DNA from 2 places in the Amycolatopsis sp. NPDC045836 genome. Region 1 is predicted to be linked to the other one. Evidence: riboswitches for the same ligand, from Rfam matches in the RefSeq annotation. Region 1 holds a riboswitch; the other holds the start of a gene.
The links. Region 1 has a riboswitch for cobalamin ahead of AC07EG_RS22085 (ABC transporter substrate-binding protein). Riboswitches for the same ligand answer to the same signal wherever they lie in the genome.
Positions count from the first base shown of each region.

Region 2: it holds a riboswitch for cobalamin, as region 1 does, so the genes downstream of both, metE (5-methyltetrahydropteroyltriglutamate--homocysteine S-methyltransferase) here and AC07EG_RS22085 (ABC transporter substrate-binding protein) in region 1, are expected to answer to the same signal.

Region 1 is NZ_JBWKKF010000011.1:86,372-92,049, forward strand. Features, by position in the region: gene AC07EG_RS22065 (DUF5997 family protein) at 1-26, shown strand, start outside; gene lexA (transcriptional repressor LexA) at 39-695, opposite strand; gene AC07EG_RS22075 (PPOX class F420-dependent oxidoreductase) at 692-1,126, opposite strand; gene AC07EG_RS22080 (glycoside hydrolase family 43 protein) at 1,133-2,641, opposite strand; cobalamin riboswitch at 2,756-2,876, shown strand; gene AC07EG_RS22085 (ABC transporter substrate-binding protein) at 2,952-3,947, shown strand; gene AC07EG_RS22090 (FecCD family ABC transporter permease) at 3,944-4,999, shown strand; gene AC07EG_RS22095 (hypothetical protein) at 5,087-5,503, shown strand; gene AC07EG_RS22100 (ATP-binding protein) at 5,581-5,678, opposite strand, start outside.
Region 2 is NZ_JBWKKF010000003.1:223,896-229,573, reverse strand. Features, by position in the region: gene AC07EG_RS05950 (winged helix-turn-helix domain-containing protein) at 1-67, shown strand, start outside; gene AC07EG_RS05945 (HAMP domain-containing sensor histidine kinase) at 64-1,413, shown strand; gene AC07EG_RS05940 (hypothetical protein) at 1,410-1,559, shown strand; gene AC07EG_RS05935 (hypothetical protein) at 1,638-1,835, shown strand; gene AC07EG_RS05930 (3-hydroxyacyl-CoA dehydrogenase family protein) at 1,910-3,508, shown strand; cobalamin riboswitch at 3,524-3,771, shown strand; gene metE (5-methyltetrahydropteroyltriglutamate--homocysteine S-methyltransferase) at 3,890-5,678, shown strand, end outside.

The DNA.
Region 1 (5,678 bases):
AGGAAGCCTCCTCGAAGACTTCCTGACCCCGCGCCGCCTCAGACGCTGCGCAGCACCGAGACGACCACACCCAGGATCACCGCGCGATCTCCGTCGATGACCTCGTAGGCGGGGTTCCGCGGTTCCAGGTAGACGTGACCACCGCGCCGGCGGTAGACCTTCACCGTCGCCTCGTCGTCGATCATGGCGGCGACGATCTGGCCCGAATGCGCTTCGGGCTGCTGGCGGACCACCACGGTGTCCCCGTCGCAGATGGCGGCGTCGATCATCGAATCGCCGCGGACCTGCAGGCCGAACACGGTGCCGCGCCCGGCGAACTGCCGGGGCAGCGTCAGCACCTCGTCGACGTGCTCGTCGGCGGCGATCGGGGTGCCCGCGGCGATGTGGCCGACCACCGGCACGCTCACCGAGCCGCCGGCCTCCTGGCCACGCGAGCCGCGCAGGAACAGGCGCACGTCCATCGGCCGCGAGACCGTGGTGCCGCGCCGCAGGAAACCCTTCTCCTCCAACGCCGCCAGGTGCTTCGACACCGACGACGAGGACCGCAGGCCGACCGCGTCCCCGATCTCGCGGGTGCTGGGGGAGTAGCCGTACCGGTTCACCCAGTCCTGGATGGTGACCAGGATCCGTTGCTGGCGCTCGGGCAGGGCCGAGGCGTCCAGGTGCTCCAGCTCGTCGAAATCGTAGGCGGTCACCCGGAGATGGTAGCCCCACCTCCACTGTGGACCCGGCGCACCGCGCCGTACCACCGCTCACCGACCGGTTCACCCGCGAGGTTCCAGCTCCACGAGACGGCCGGCGTGACCCGGAAGAAGGTCCCCGGCCCGACCACGCCGACCCGTTCCTCGGGCGCACCCGCCCACCCGTGGACGCGGATCCCCCTGGCGACGAACGGTTCCATCGACACCAGGTCGTCGACCACCAGCGCCACCCGCTCGTGCCCGCCCGCCACGTTGCGGAACTTGCGGGTGTGCACCGCGGTGGCGCCGCCGCCGATCCAGAAGCCGGTGCCGTCGAACTCGAACGCCACCGGCACCACGTCCGGCTGCCCGTCCGCCGCGACGGTGGACAGCCGGGCCAGTGGCTGCGAGCGCAGGTACGCGATTTCCTCTTCGCTGAACGCCATGACCGGTCAGTGTGCCGGACGCACCGCGAAGTCGTCGAAGGCAGCCGCCGCCTCGAAGACCCGGACGCCGTTCGCGCCGCTGGGGAAGGTGCCGTCGGCGACGCTGAGCTTCGGCGCGGTCAGGTCGTCGACGTACACCCGGATGGCCGGGCCGACCGCGGTCACCCGGAGGTGGTGGCTCCGCCCGATGGCCCCGGCCAGCGGAGCCGACGCCAGTTCCGTCCACGAGTTGTCGGCGCGCCCGAGCACGACCCGGCCCGACGCGCTGATCCCGGCGTAGTAACCCTGGTAGCTGTCCGTGCCGACGGCGGCTTCGCGTACCCGGAACACCACACCGGCATCGCCGCGGCTGGCGGTCAGCCGCACGCGGGTGTCCTGCGTGAAATCGCCGAAGTTGGTGTCCAGCAACGCCTTCCCGCCCGCCGAGCGGCTCGCCGCCAGCTGCTCGGCCCGGACCGCCCACTGCCCGCCGTGGGTCTTCCAGCCGAAGGTGTTGCCGTCGGCGAAGTTGTCCTGCACCTTCATGGTGATCCGCGCGATGGTGCCGTCGGGGTTGAAGTTCATCCGGTCGTAGGCCAGCTGCCGGTGGTTGCCGTCGGTCTCGCTGAGCGGGCGGCGGTGGTAGACGATGTACCAGATGTCGGTGCCGGGCACGTTGAGCACCGAGTTGTGCCCCGAGCCGCGGGCGACCGCCGGGTCCTGCGCGAGCACCCGGTCCAGCTTGGTGAACGGCCCGGTCGGCGAATCGGCCATGGCGTAGGAGACCGAGTAGTTCGGCCCGGTCCAGCCGCCTTCGGACCACATCAGGTAGTACTTGCCGTTGCGCTTGAACATCTGCGAGCCCTCGACGTACTCCGGTGTCGGGGTGATCTCGCGGAAGGTGCTGCCGTCCTCGAAGGTGCCGAGGCTGGTCATGTCGGCGTTCAGCTTGACCACGTTGGCGTGCCCCCAGCCGCCGTAGTACATGTACGCCTGCCCGTCGTCGTCGATGAAGACGTCCTGGTCGATGGGCTGCGCGCCGTTGTGGAACCGGTCGATCAGCGGGTGGCCGAGCGCGTCGCGGTACGGGCCCTCCGGGCGGTCGGCCACGGCCACGCCGATGCCGCCGTGTTCGGCGTCGCTCTGGATGTCGTTGGCCGCGAAGTAGAGGAAGTACTTGCCGTCGCGCTCGATCGGGGCCGGGGCCCACACCGCGTACTTCGCCCACGACACGTTCTCGGTGGTCAGCACGTTGCTGTGCTTGGTCCAGTGCACCAGGTCCGTCGAGGAGAACGCGTCGAGGTGCGTCTGCTCGGCGTAGCGCCGGGAGGTGGTCGGGAAGACCCAGTAGGTGTTGCCGTAGATGGCCACGTCCGGATCGGCGTACCAGCCGTCGACGAACGGGTTGCCCGCTTCGGCGGTGCCGTAGTCGGGCACCGCGGCGGAGGCGGGGGTGACGGCCCCGAGCACCAGTGCGCCGGACGCGAACAGGGCGGTCAGCGCCCGGGAGGCGGATCTGAACGGAAGAGCGGTCATCTTCGGCAGCTCCTGCACACTATTCAACAACAACGAACATCTTCGGTGAAGATTGCACGACTTCCGACACGGCGGTCAAGGACCGGCCGCGTGATAGGTTGCGGACGCCAGGCGAGGGAATCCGGTGTGAATCCGGAGCTGACGCGCAGCGGTGAGCGGCGACGAGCGGAACAGCGGCCACTGGACCCCGGTCCGGGAAGGCGTTCCGCCCGGACGACCCCGAGTCCGAAAACCTGCCGGCACCCCGGCGCGGCCGGGGCCACCGACCGTTCGGGCTCCGCGTGACGAGCCCCTCGACGCAGGGATTCCCGTGCCGAAGATCCGCTCCGCCCACCTGCTGCTCGCCGCCGCCCTGGTCCTGCCGGGCTGCGCCGGCGGGAATGCCACCGACCCCGCCGCCCGGACCGTGGAGAACTGCGGCCACCGGGTGTCGGCGGCGAAACCGCCCGAGCGCGCCGTCGCGTTGAACCAGGGGACCGCCGAGATCATGCTCTCGCTGGGCCTGGCCGACCGGATGGCGGGCACCGCCACCTGGACCGACCCGGTGCTGCCCGCGCTCGCCGCGGACAACGCCAAGGTGCCGCGCCTGGCCGAGAACAACCCGTCCTTCGAAGCCGTGCTCGCGGTCGAGCCGGACTTCGTGGCGGCCTCGTTCGTCTCCACGCTCGGTGAAGGCGGGGTGGCCACCCGCGAGCAGTTCGAGCAGCTCGGCGTGCCGGCCTACGTCTCACCGTCCGACTGCCTCAAGGACAACAACGCCGGTGGTGACGGCGCCCGCACCGAACCGCTGACCATGGAGGTCGTCTACACCGAGATCCGCCAGCTGGCCACGTTGTTCGGGGTGGAGGCACGCGGGGAGCAGCTGGTCACCGAGCTGGCGGGGCGGATGGAACGCGCGGCGATGCGGGCGGACGGGGTGAGCCTGCTGTACTGGTTCGCCAACGCCGAATCCCCCTACCTGGCCGGGTGCTGCGGGGCACCCGGCGTGATCACCACCACGCTCGGCGCGCGCAACGTCTTCGACGACACCCGCGACGAGTGGCCGCAGATCAACTGGGAGACCGTCGCCGACCGGAATCCGCAGGTGATCGTGCTCGGGGACCTGACCCGCCGCTCGCAGACCGCGGAAACCGGGGAGGCGAAGATCGCCTTCCTCGAATCCCAGCCGGTCACCAAGGACCTCGACGCGGTGAAGAACAAGCGCTACGTGCTGCTCAGCGGGCAGGCGATGAACCCGTCGCTGCGGACCGTGGACGGCACCGAGCAGGTCGCCGAAGCGCTGCGGAAGTTCGGGCTCGCGGGGTGAGGCGGCCGCGCACCGGGTCGCAGGTGGCCTGGTTCTGCGTCGTGGGGCTCGGCGTGCTGGTGGTCTCGATCGCGGTGGCGATCACCATCGGCCCGGCCGGTATCGGCGTCGGCGAGGTGTATTCGACCGTGCTCGCCCACCTCGGCCTGGGTGAGCCGGTGCTCAGCCCGCTGCGGGACGGCATCGTGTGGCACCTGCGGCTGCCGCGGGCGCTGCTGGCCGCGGTCTGCGGGGCCGGGCTCGCCGTGTGCGGGGTGGTGATGCAGTCGCTGCTGCGCAACCCGCTGGCGGACCCGTTCGTGCTGGGCGTGTCCTCCGGCGCGTCGACCGGGGCGGTGCTGGTGGTGGTGCTCGGCGTGGGCGGCGGCGTGGTCTCGCTGTCCGCCGGTGCCTTCATCGGGGCGGCCATCTCGTTCGCGCTGGTGCTGCTGCTCAGCGGGGTGCTCGGCGGCAGCACCGACCGGGTGGTGCTGTCCGGGGTCGCCGCGATGCAGCTGTTCTCCGCGCTCACCTCGTTCATCGTGCTCACCGGCGCCGACCCGGAAACCACGCGCGGGGTGCTGTTCTGGCTGCTCGGCTCGTTCGCCAGCGCCTCCTGGGCCGAGGTCGGCGTCGGGGCGGTGGTGCTGGCCGTGGCGCTGGCGGTGTGCTTCGGGCACGCCCGCGCGCTGGACGTGTTCGCCCTCGGCCAGGACACCGCCGCCGCGCTGGGCGTCTCGGTGGCGCGCACCCGGATCGTGCTGCTGTGCGCCACCGCGTTGCTGACCGCCGCCCTGGTCAGCGCGGTCGGGGCGGTCGGTTTTGTCGGGCTGGTGCTGCCGCACGCGGCCAGGGCGCTGACCGGCCCGGGCCACCGCCGCCTGCTGCCGGTGACGGCGGTCGCGGGCGCGGTGTTCCTGGTCTGGGTGGACACGCTGGCGCGCACCGCGCTGGACCCGCGTGAGGTGCCGGTCGGGGTGGTCACCTCGATCATCGGCGTGCCCGCTTTCGTCGTTGTGCTGTACCGGACTTCGAGGCCGCGGGATCGCGCCGGCCAGGTCCGTCCGAAGTAGACCCGAGCGCAACGGCGTTGCCGGAGCACCATGTGCTGGTTTCACGGCCGGGACCGGTCCCGCACCGGGTGGTGTCTACTGTGAGCCATGATCCGAACAGCCGTCGTCGTGCTGCTGGTGGCGGGCCTGCTCGCCGCGTGCGGGGAACCGGCACCGCCGGCCACCTCCACACCACCACCGGCGACTACCGCGGCCACCTCGTCCGACCCGGCGCCGCGGCAACACCTCCTGGAGCTGGAGGTGACCGGCACCGCCACCCTGTCCCTCACCTTCACCTTCGACGGGAAGGTCAGCGAGGAGAACGGGGTCACCCTGCCCTGGCGCAAGACGGTCGAGGTCCCCTACGGCACCGGCCGCCACGAATTCACGTTGACCATGCGGCACAGCGGCGGCACCCTGGCCGCGACGGCCACGGTCGACGGGAAGCCGCTGACGCAGACCGGGGGCAGCGGGTCACCCGGCAGCACCAACACCGCCAACCTGTCCGGCAGCTTCACCGACTGACCAGGGAAGGGCCGGACGCGGCACCGGCAAGGGAAAACCGGGCTTGTTCGGGACGAAACCGGGGCTCGCCGCGCGGATCAGCGATCGGCGTCCCGGCCGGGCAGGACGCGGCTGGTGCCGATGGAAAAGCCGATCGCCGCGCCGCCCCCGGTTCGGTTCCTGGCGAACGCCGCTC
Region 2 (5,678 bases), on a different contig from region 1:
GGCCGATCCGGACGAGCCGGCGCTGGTGCTGACCGTGCGCGGGGTGGGGTACCGGGTGCCCCGGTGAAGCGGCGGTGGTCGCTGCGGTGGCGGGTGACCGCGACGCTGGGCGCCGGCTCGCTGCTGATCGTCAGCGTGCTCGCGGTGACCACCTGGAACCTGGCCACCGGGTACCTGCTCGACCAGCGCGAGCGGGCCGCGGTGCGGCAGGCGGAGGCCAACGTGCGGCTGGTGGACGCCGCGATCGGGCAGGCGGGCAGGCTGGACCAGCTGCTCACCGGGCTGACCACCGGCCCGGACTCGTCGATCCTGGTGTACCGGCCGGGGCGGTGGCTGACCAGCGGACGGCCCATCCCGCCGCAGGCGCTGCCCGCCGAGCTGCTCGACCTCGGACGGGCGGGTGAACCGGCCCGCCAGCGGGTGGTCGCCGGAGAGATCCCGGTACTGGCGGTGGTGCTGCCGGTGGTGTCCGGGGGCGGGTTCTACGTCGAGCTGTTCCCCCTGGTCGAACTGGATCGCACGATGCGGTTCCTGAGCGTGGTGCTGACCGCGGCGACGGTGGCCAGTGGTTTGCTCGGTGGTGGGCTGGGGTGGTGGGCCAGCCGCCGGGCGCTGCGGCCGCTGACCACGCTGACCGGTGCGGCGTCGCGTATCGCGGCGGGGGACCACGGGGCCCGGTTGCCCGAGCAGACCGATCCGGATCTGGCGCCGCTGGCGGCCACTTTCAACGCCACCGCCGAGGCGCTGGAGCACCGGGTGCAGCAGGACGCGCGGTTCGCCGGGGACGTCAGCCATGAGCTGCGGTCGCCGTTGACGACCATGGCCAATGCCGCCGAGGTGCTCGACCGGCGTCGTGAGGCGCTGCCCGCACCGGCCCGCCGGGCGCTGGACCTGCTGGTCTGGGAGGTGCGGCGGTTCCAGCGCATGGTGGTGGATCTGCTGGAGATCTCCCGTGCCCGGGAGGAGGGCGATGAGCAGTCCCGGGAACTGGTCGATCTCGGTGACGTGGTCCGGCAGGTGCTGGCCCATCGCGGTCAGCCGGACGTGGTGGCCGAGGAGGTGCCCGCGCGGGTGCTGGCCGATCGGCGCCGGTTGGACCGGGTGGTGGGCAACCTGCTGGACAACGCCGACCGCTACGCCGGTGGGGTGGTGCGCATCGCCGTCACCGCCCGGGAGGGCCGGGTCCGGGTGGAGGTCGACGACCGCGGGCCCGGGGTGCCGGCAGAGCTGCGGTCGCGGATCTTCGAACGCTTCACCCGTGGTCAGGCCCGCGGGCAGGGCACCGGGCCCGGTAGCGGTCTCGGGCTGGCCATCGTGGCCGACCACATCGCCCGGCACGGCGGCACCGTGCGGGTGACGGACCGGCCGGGCGGCGGTGCCCGGTTCGTCATCGAGCTGCCGGAGGCGGAATGAGGAAGCTGATCGCCGCGGTCGTGCTGGTGTGCTGCGCAGGCTGCGGGGTGAGCACCCAGGACCACCCCGAGAAGCTGCCGCCGGTGAGCCGGGTGCCGGAGCCCGCGCCCTCGGTCACCCAGGTGCCCGACCCCAGCACCCGGTGATCGTCAGGCAATCGTCAGGTTGAACCGGCCGCGCGCACGGCAGGATGCTGGGGTGATCAGCGTGCGCGGGCTACCCGGATGACCGCGGTGCCCGTGGACGGCACCATCGCGCTGCGGTTGATCTGCGATGGGTGCGGGGCCAGCGGCCCGCACGCCGAACCACGCCTGCCGCACCACGAGGCGTGGCTGCTGCTGTGGGGCCGGGCCCACCAGGACGGCTGGCGCGGGCACGACCGCGCGATCGGGCCGCACTACTGCGCCGCCTGCGCGGCCTGAAACCTAGGGGTTTCCTCCCCGCGCCACTCCTACCGTGGACCGCACCGGCAAACCAGGTGGAGGGCGGTTCGGTGATGTCCGAGCGGGTGCGCAGGATCGGGATCATCGGCTCCGGGGCGGCGGGTGCCGCGCTGGCCGGCCTGTGCACCGCCGGTGGGCTCGAGGTGACGGACTCGTGCGACGACGTCGACCTGGTGGTCGAAGCCCTGCCGGACCGCCTGGAGACCAAGGTCGCGGCACTGGCCGCACTGGACCGCCGCTGCCCGGACCGCACCGTGTTCGTCACCACCACGACCGGGCTTTCGGTCACCGAGATCGCCGCCCGCGGCGGGCGGATGTCCCGCACCGTCGGCCTGAACCTGCCCGATCCGGAAGCGCTGGCGGAGGCGGAGGCGGTCGAACTGGTCCGCACGGCGATCACCGACGAAGCCGTGCTCACCACCGTCGGCGGATTGCTGCGTGAACTCGGCAAGGAACCGATCGATGTCGGCGACCACCCCGGGTTCATCGCGAGCGGCCTGCTGCTGGCCTACCTCAACGACGCGGCGAGGATGTTCGACGAGGGCTACGCCTCCCGCGACGACATCGACCACGCGATGATCCACGGCTGCGGCATGCCCGGCCCGCTGGCGCGGCTGGACGCGCTCGGCATCGACACCGTGCACGACGCGCTGACGGCCTTGCACGAGCGCACCGGCGACCGCGCCTACGCCCCGGCACCGGTACTGCGGCGCATGGTCGCCGACGGCAAGCTCGGGGTGAAGTGCGGTACCGGCTTCTACGGCTCACGGGCCCCGGCCGCGGTGCCCGCCCCGGCGACCGGCGGCAGGCCGGTGCGGCGGATCGGCGTGGTCGGCTCCGGCACGATGGCCACCGGCATCGCGGAGGTGGTCGCGCGGGCCGGGCTGCCGGTCACGCTCGTCGCGCGGTCGGAGGTCCGCGGCAAGGACAGCCGCGCGACGATCGAACGCTCACTCGACCGCGCCGCCCGGCGTGACCCGGCGCTCGACGTGGACGGGGTGCTCGCCTGGCTGGACACCTCCGGCGACCTCGGTGCCTTGGCCGACGCCGACCTGATCGTCGAAGCGGTGGTGGAGGACCTCGACGTCAAGCGCGGCGTCTTCGCCGAACTGGACGGCGTCGCCAAACCCGGCGCGGTGCTGGCCACCACCACCTCCAGCATGTCCGTGCTCAGCTGCGCCGCCGCGACCGCCCGGCCGCAGGACGTGATCGGCATGCACTTCTTCAACCCGGCGCCGCGGATGGAGCTGGTCGAGGTGGTCCGCACCGAGCTGACCGCCGCCGACGTGGCGGTCACCGCGCGCCGCGTGGCCGGTGAACTCGGCAAGCACCCGGTCGACTGCACCGACCGCGCGGGGTTCATCGTCAACGCGCTGCTCTTCCCGTACCTGAACCGGGCCGCGGAAATGCTGCGCGAACGCCCGGTCTCCGTCGCGGACATCGACACCGCCATGGCGCAGGGCTGCGGTTATCCACTCGGCCCGCTCGCGCTGCTCGACCTCATCGGGCTCGACGTGTCCCTGTCCATCCAGCAGGCCCTGCACGACGCGTTCCCCGGCGAGGCCGCGCCGCCCGCCCGTTACCTGGCGGACCTGGTTTCGGCCGGGCACTACGGGCGCAAGACCGGCCGCGGTTTCCTCGCCTACCCCTGACGGCCGGGCGGGCGCTAGAGTGGCGGCGCAGCTGGTTCGAGCACCGCGAGCAGCACGGCGGTGCTCGAGGCAAGAGGGAATCCGGTGGAAACCCGGAACTGCCCCGCAGCGGTGAGCGGGAACGACCGCCGTCTGTCTCCACTGCCTCCGCGGAGACGACAGCACTGAGCCCACGGGCTTGGGAAGCGACGGCCAGTAGGAACCCGGCGTGCGCGCCGGAAGTGCCCGCGAGTCCGAAGACCTGCCCGCTGTGCGCCCCACGACCGTGGGGTGCTGGTGGAGACCTCGTGGGTCGGGTCATCGCCGGGTACCGGCTGTCGGCCGGTACCTGCCGTGCGCTCCTCCCGCCAGGTCCACAGGGACTCGCGAAGGAGAGAGCCCGTGACCCCGGAACCCAGCCGCGCCACCGTGTACGGCTACCCGCGCCAGGGCGCCGACCGGCAGCTGAAGAAGGCGATCGAGTCCTACTGGGCCGGCCGCGCCGACGCCGGTTCGCTGCTCGGCACCGCCCGTGAACTGCGCCTGCGGAACCTGGCCGAACTGCGTGACGCCGGGATCGACGAGATCCCGAGCAACCACTTCTCCCTCTACGACCACGTGCTCGACACCGCGTGGATGTTCGGCGCCGTCCCGGAACGCCACCTCGCCGCCGTTCCGGACGCCTCGAGCGAGGCCGGGCGGCTGGACCGGTACTTCGCCATGGCGCGGGGCACCGCGGACGCGCCGCCGATGGAGATGACGAAGTGGTTCGACACCAACTACCACTACCTCGTGCCCGAACTCGGCCCCGGCACCCGGTTCACGCTGGACGCGAGCAAGCCGCTCGCCGAGTTCACCGAGGTGCTCGAGCACGGCAGCCGGACCCGGCCGGTGGTGCTCGGCCCGGTCAGCTTCCTGCTGCTGGCCAAGGACCCGACCGCCACCGGCGGCTTCCAGCCCCTGCACCTGCTGGACCAGCTGGTACCGCGGTACACCGAACTGCTGCGCCTGCTGCACGAGGCGGGCGCCGAGTGGGTCCAGCTCGACGAACCCGCGCTGGTGACCGACCAGCCCGCCGAGGTGCTCGGCCGGGTCGCGGACACCTACGCGGCACTGGCCGCCCAGTCGGCCAGGCCGAAGATCCTGGTCGCCTCGTACTTCGACCGCCTCGGTGACGCGCTGCCCGTGCTGGCGGCGTCCCCGGTCGACGGGCTGGCCGTCGACTTCACCGGTGCCGCCGCGGCCGATCTCGACGCCGTGGCCACCGCGTCGGGCATCCAGGACAAGCGGCTGGTCGCCGGCGTGGTCAACGGCCGCAACGTCTGGGCCGCCGACCTGGGCGCCGCCCTGGCCACCCTCGGCACGCTGCTCGGGCTGGCCGGTTCGGTGGACGTGGCGGCGTCCTGCTCGCTGCTGCACGTGCCGCTCGACGTCCGCCTCGACACCGGGCTGGATCCCGAGGTCGCCGGTTGGCTCTCCTTCGCGCGGCAGAAGCTCGACGAACTGGTGACGCTGCGCCGGGGCCTGACCGAAGGCCACGCCGCCGTCGGCGACGCGCTGCGGGCCAACGCCGAGCGGCTGGCCGCCCGCGCGGCCTCGCCGATCGTGCGGGTGCCCGCCGTCCGCGAGCGCGTCGCCGCGATCGCCGAGGCCGACCTCCGCCGCACCAGCCCGTACGGTGAGCGCCGCCGGGCCCAGCGGGACCGCCTCCGGCTGCCCGGCCTGCCGACCACCACGATCGGCTCCTTCCCGCAGACCGCGGAACTGCGCCGGGCCCGCGCGGCGCTGCGGACCGGCGAGCTGGACCGGAACGCCTACACCGAAGCGATGCGGGCCGAAATCCGCTCGGTCATCGCCGAGCAGGAGCAGCTGGGCCTGGACGTGCTGGTGCACGGGGAGCCGGAACGCAACGACATGGTCCAGTACTTCGGCGAGCAGCTCACCGGTTTCCTGGCCACCCAGCACGGTTGGGTCCAGTCCTACGGCACCCGCTACGTCCGGCCGCCGATCATCGCCGGTGACGTGGCCCGTCCCGCGCCGATGACCGTCGAGTGGGCCACCTACGCGCAGAGCCTGACCGAACGGCCGGTCAAGGGCATGCTGACCGGCCCGGTGACCATGCTCGCCTGGTCGTTCGTCCGCGACGACCAGCCCGAAGCCGACACCGCCCGCCAGGTGGCGCTGGCCCTGC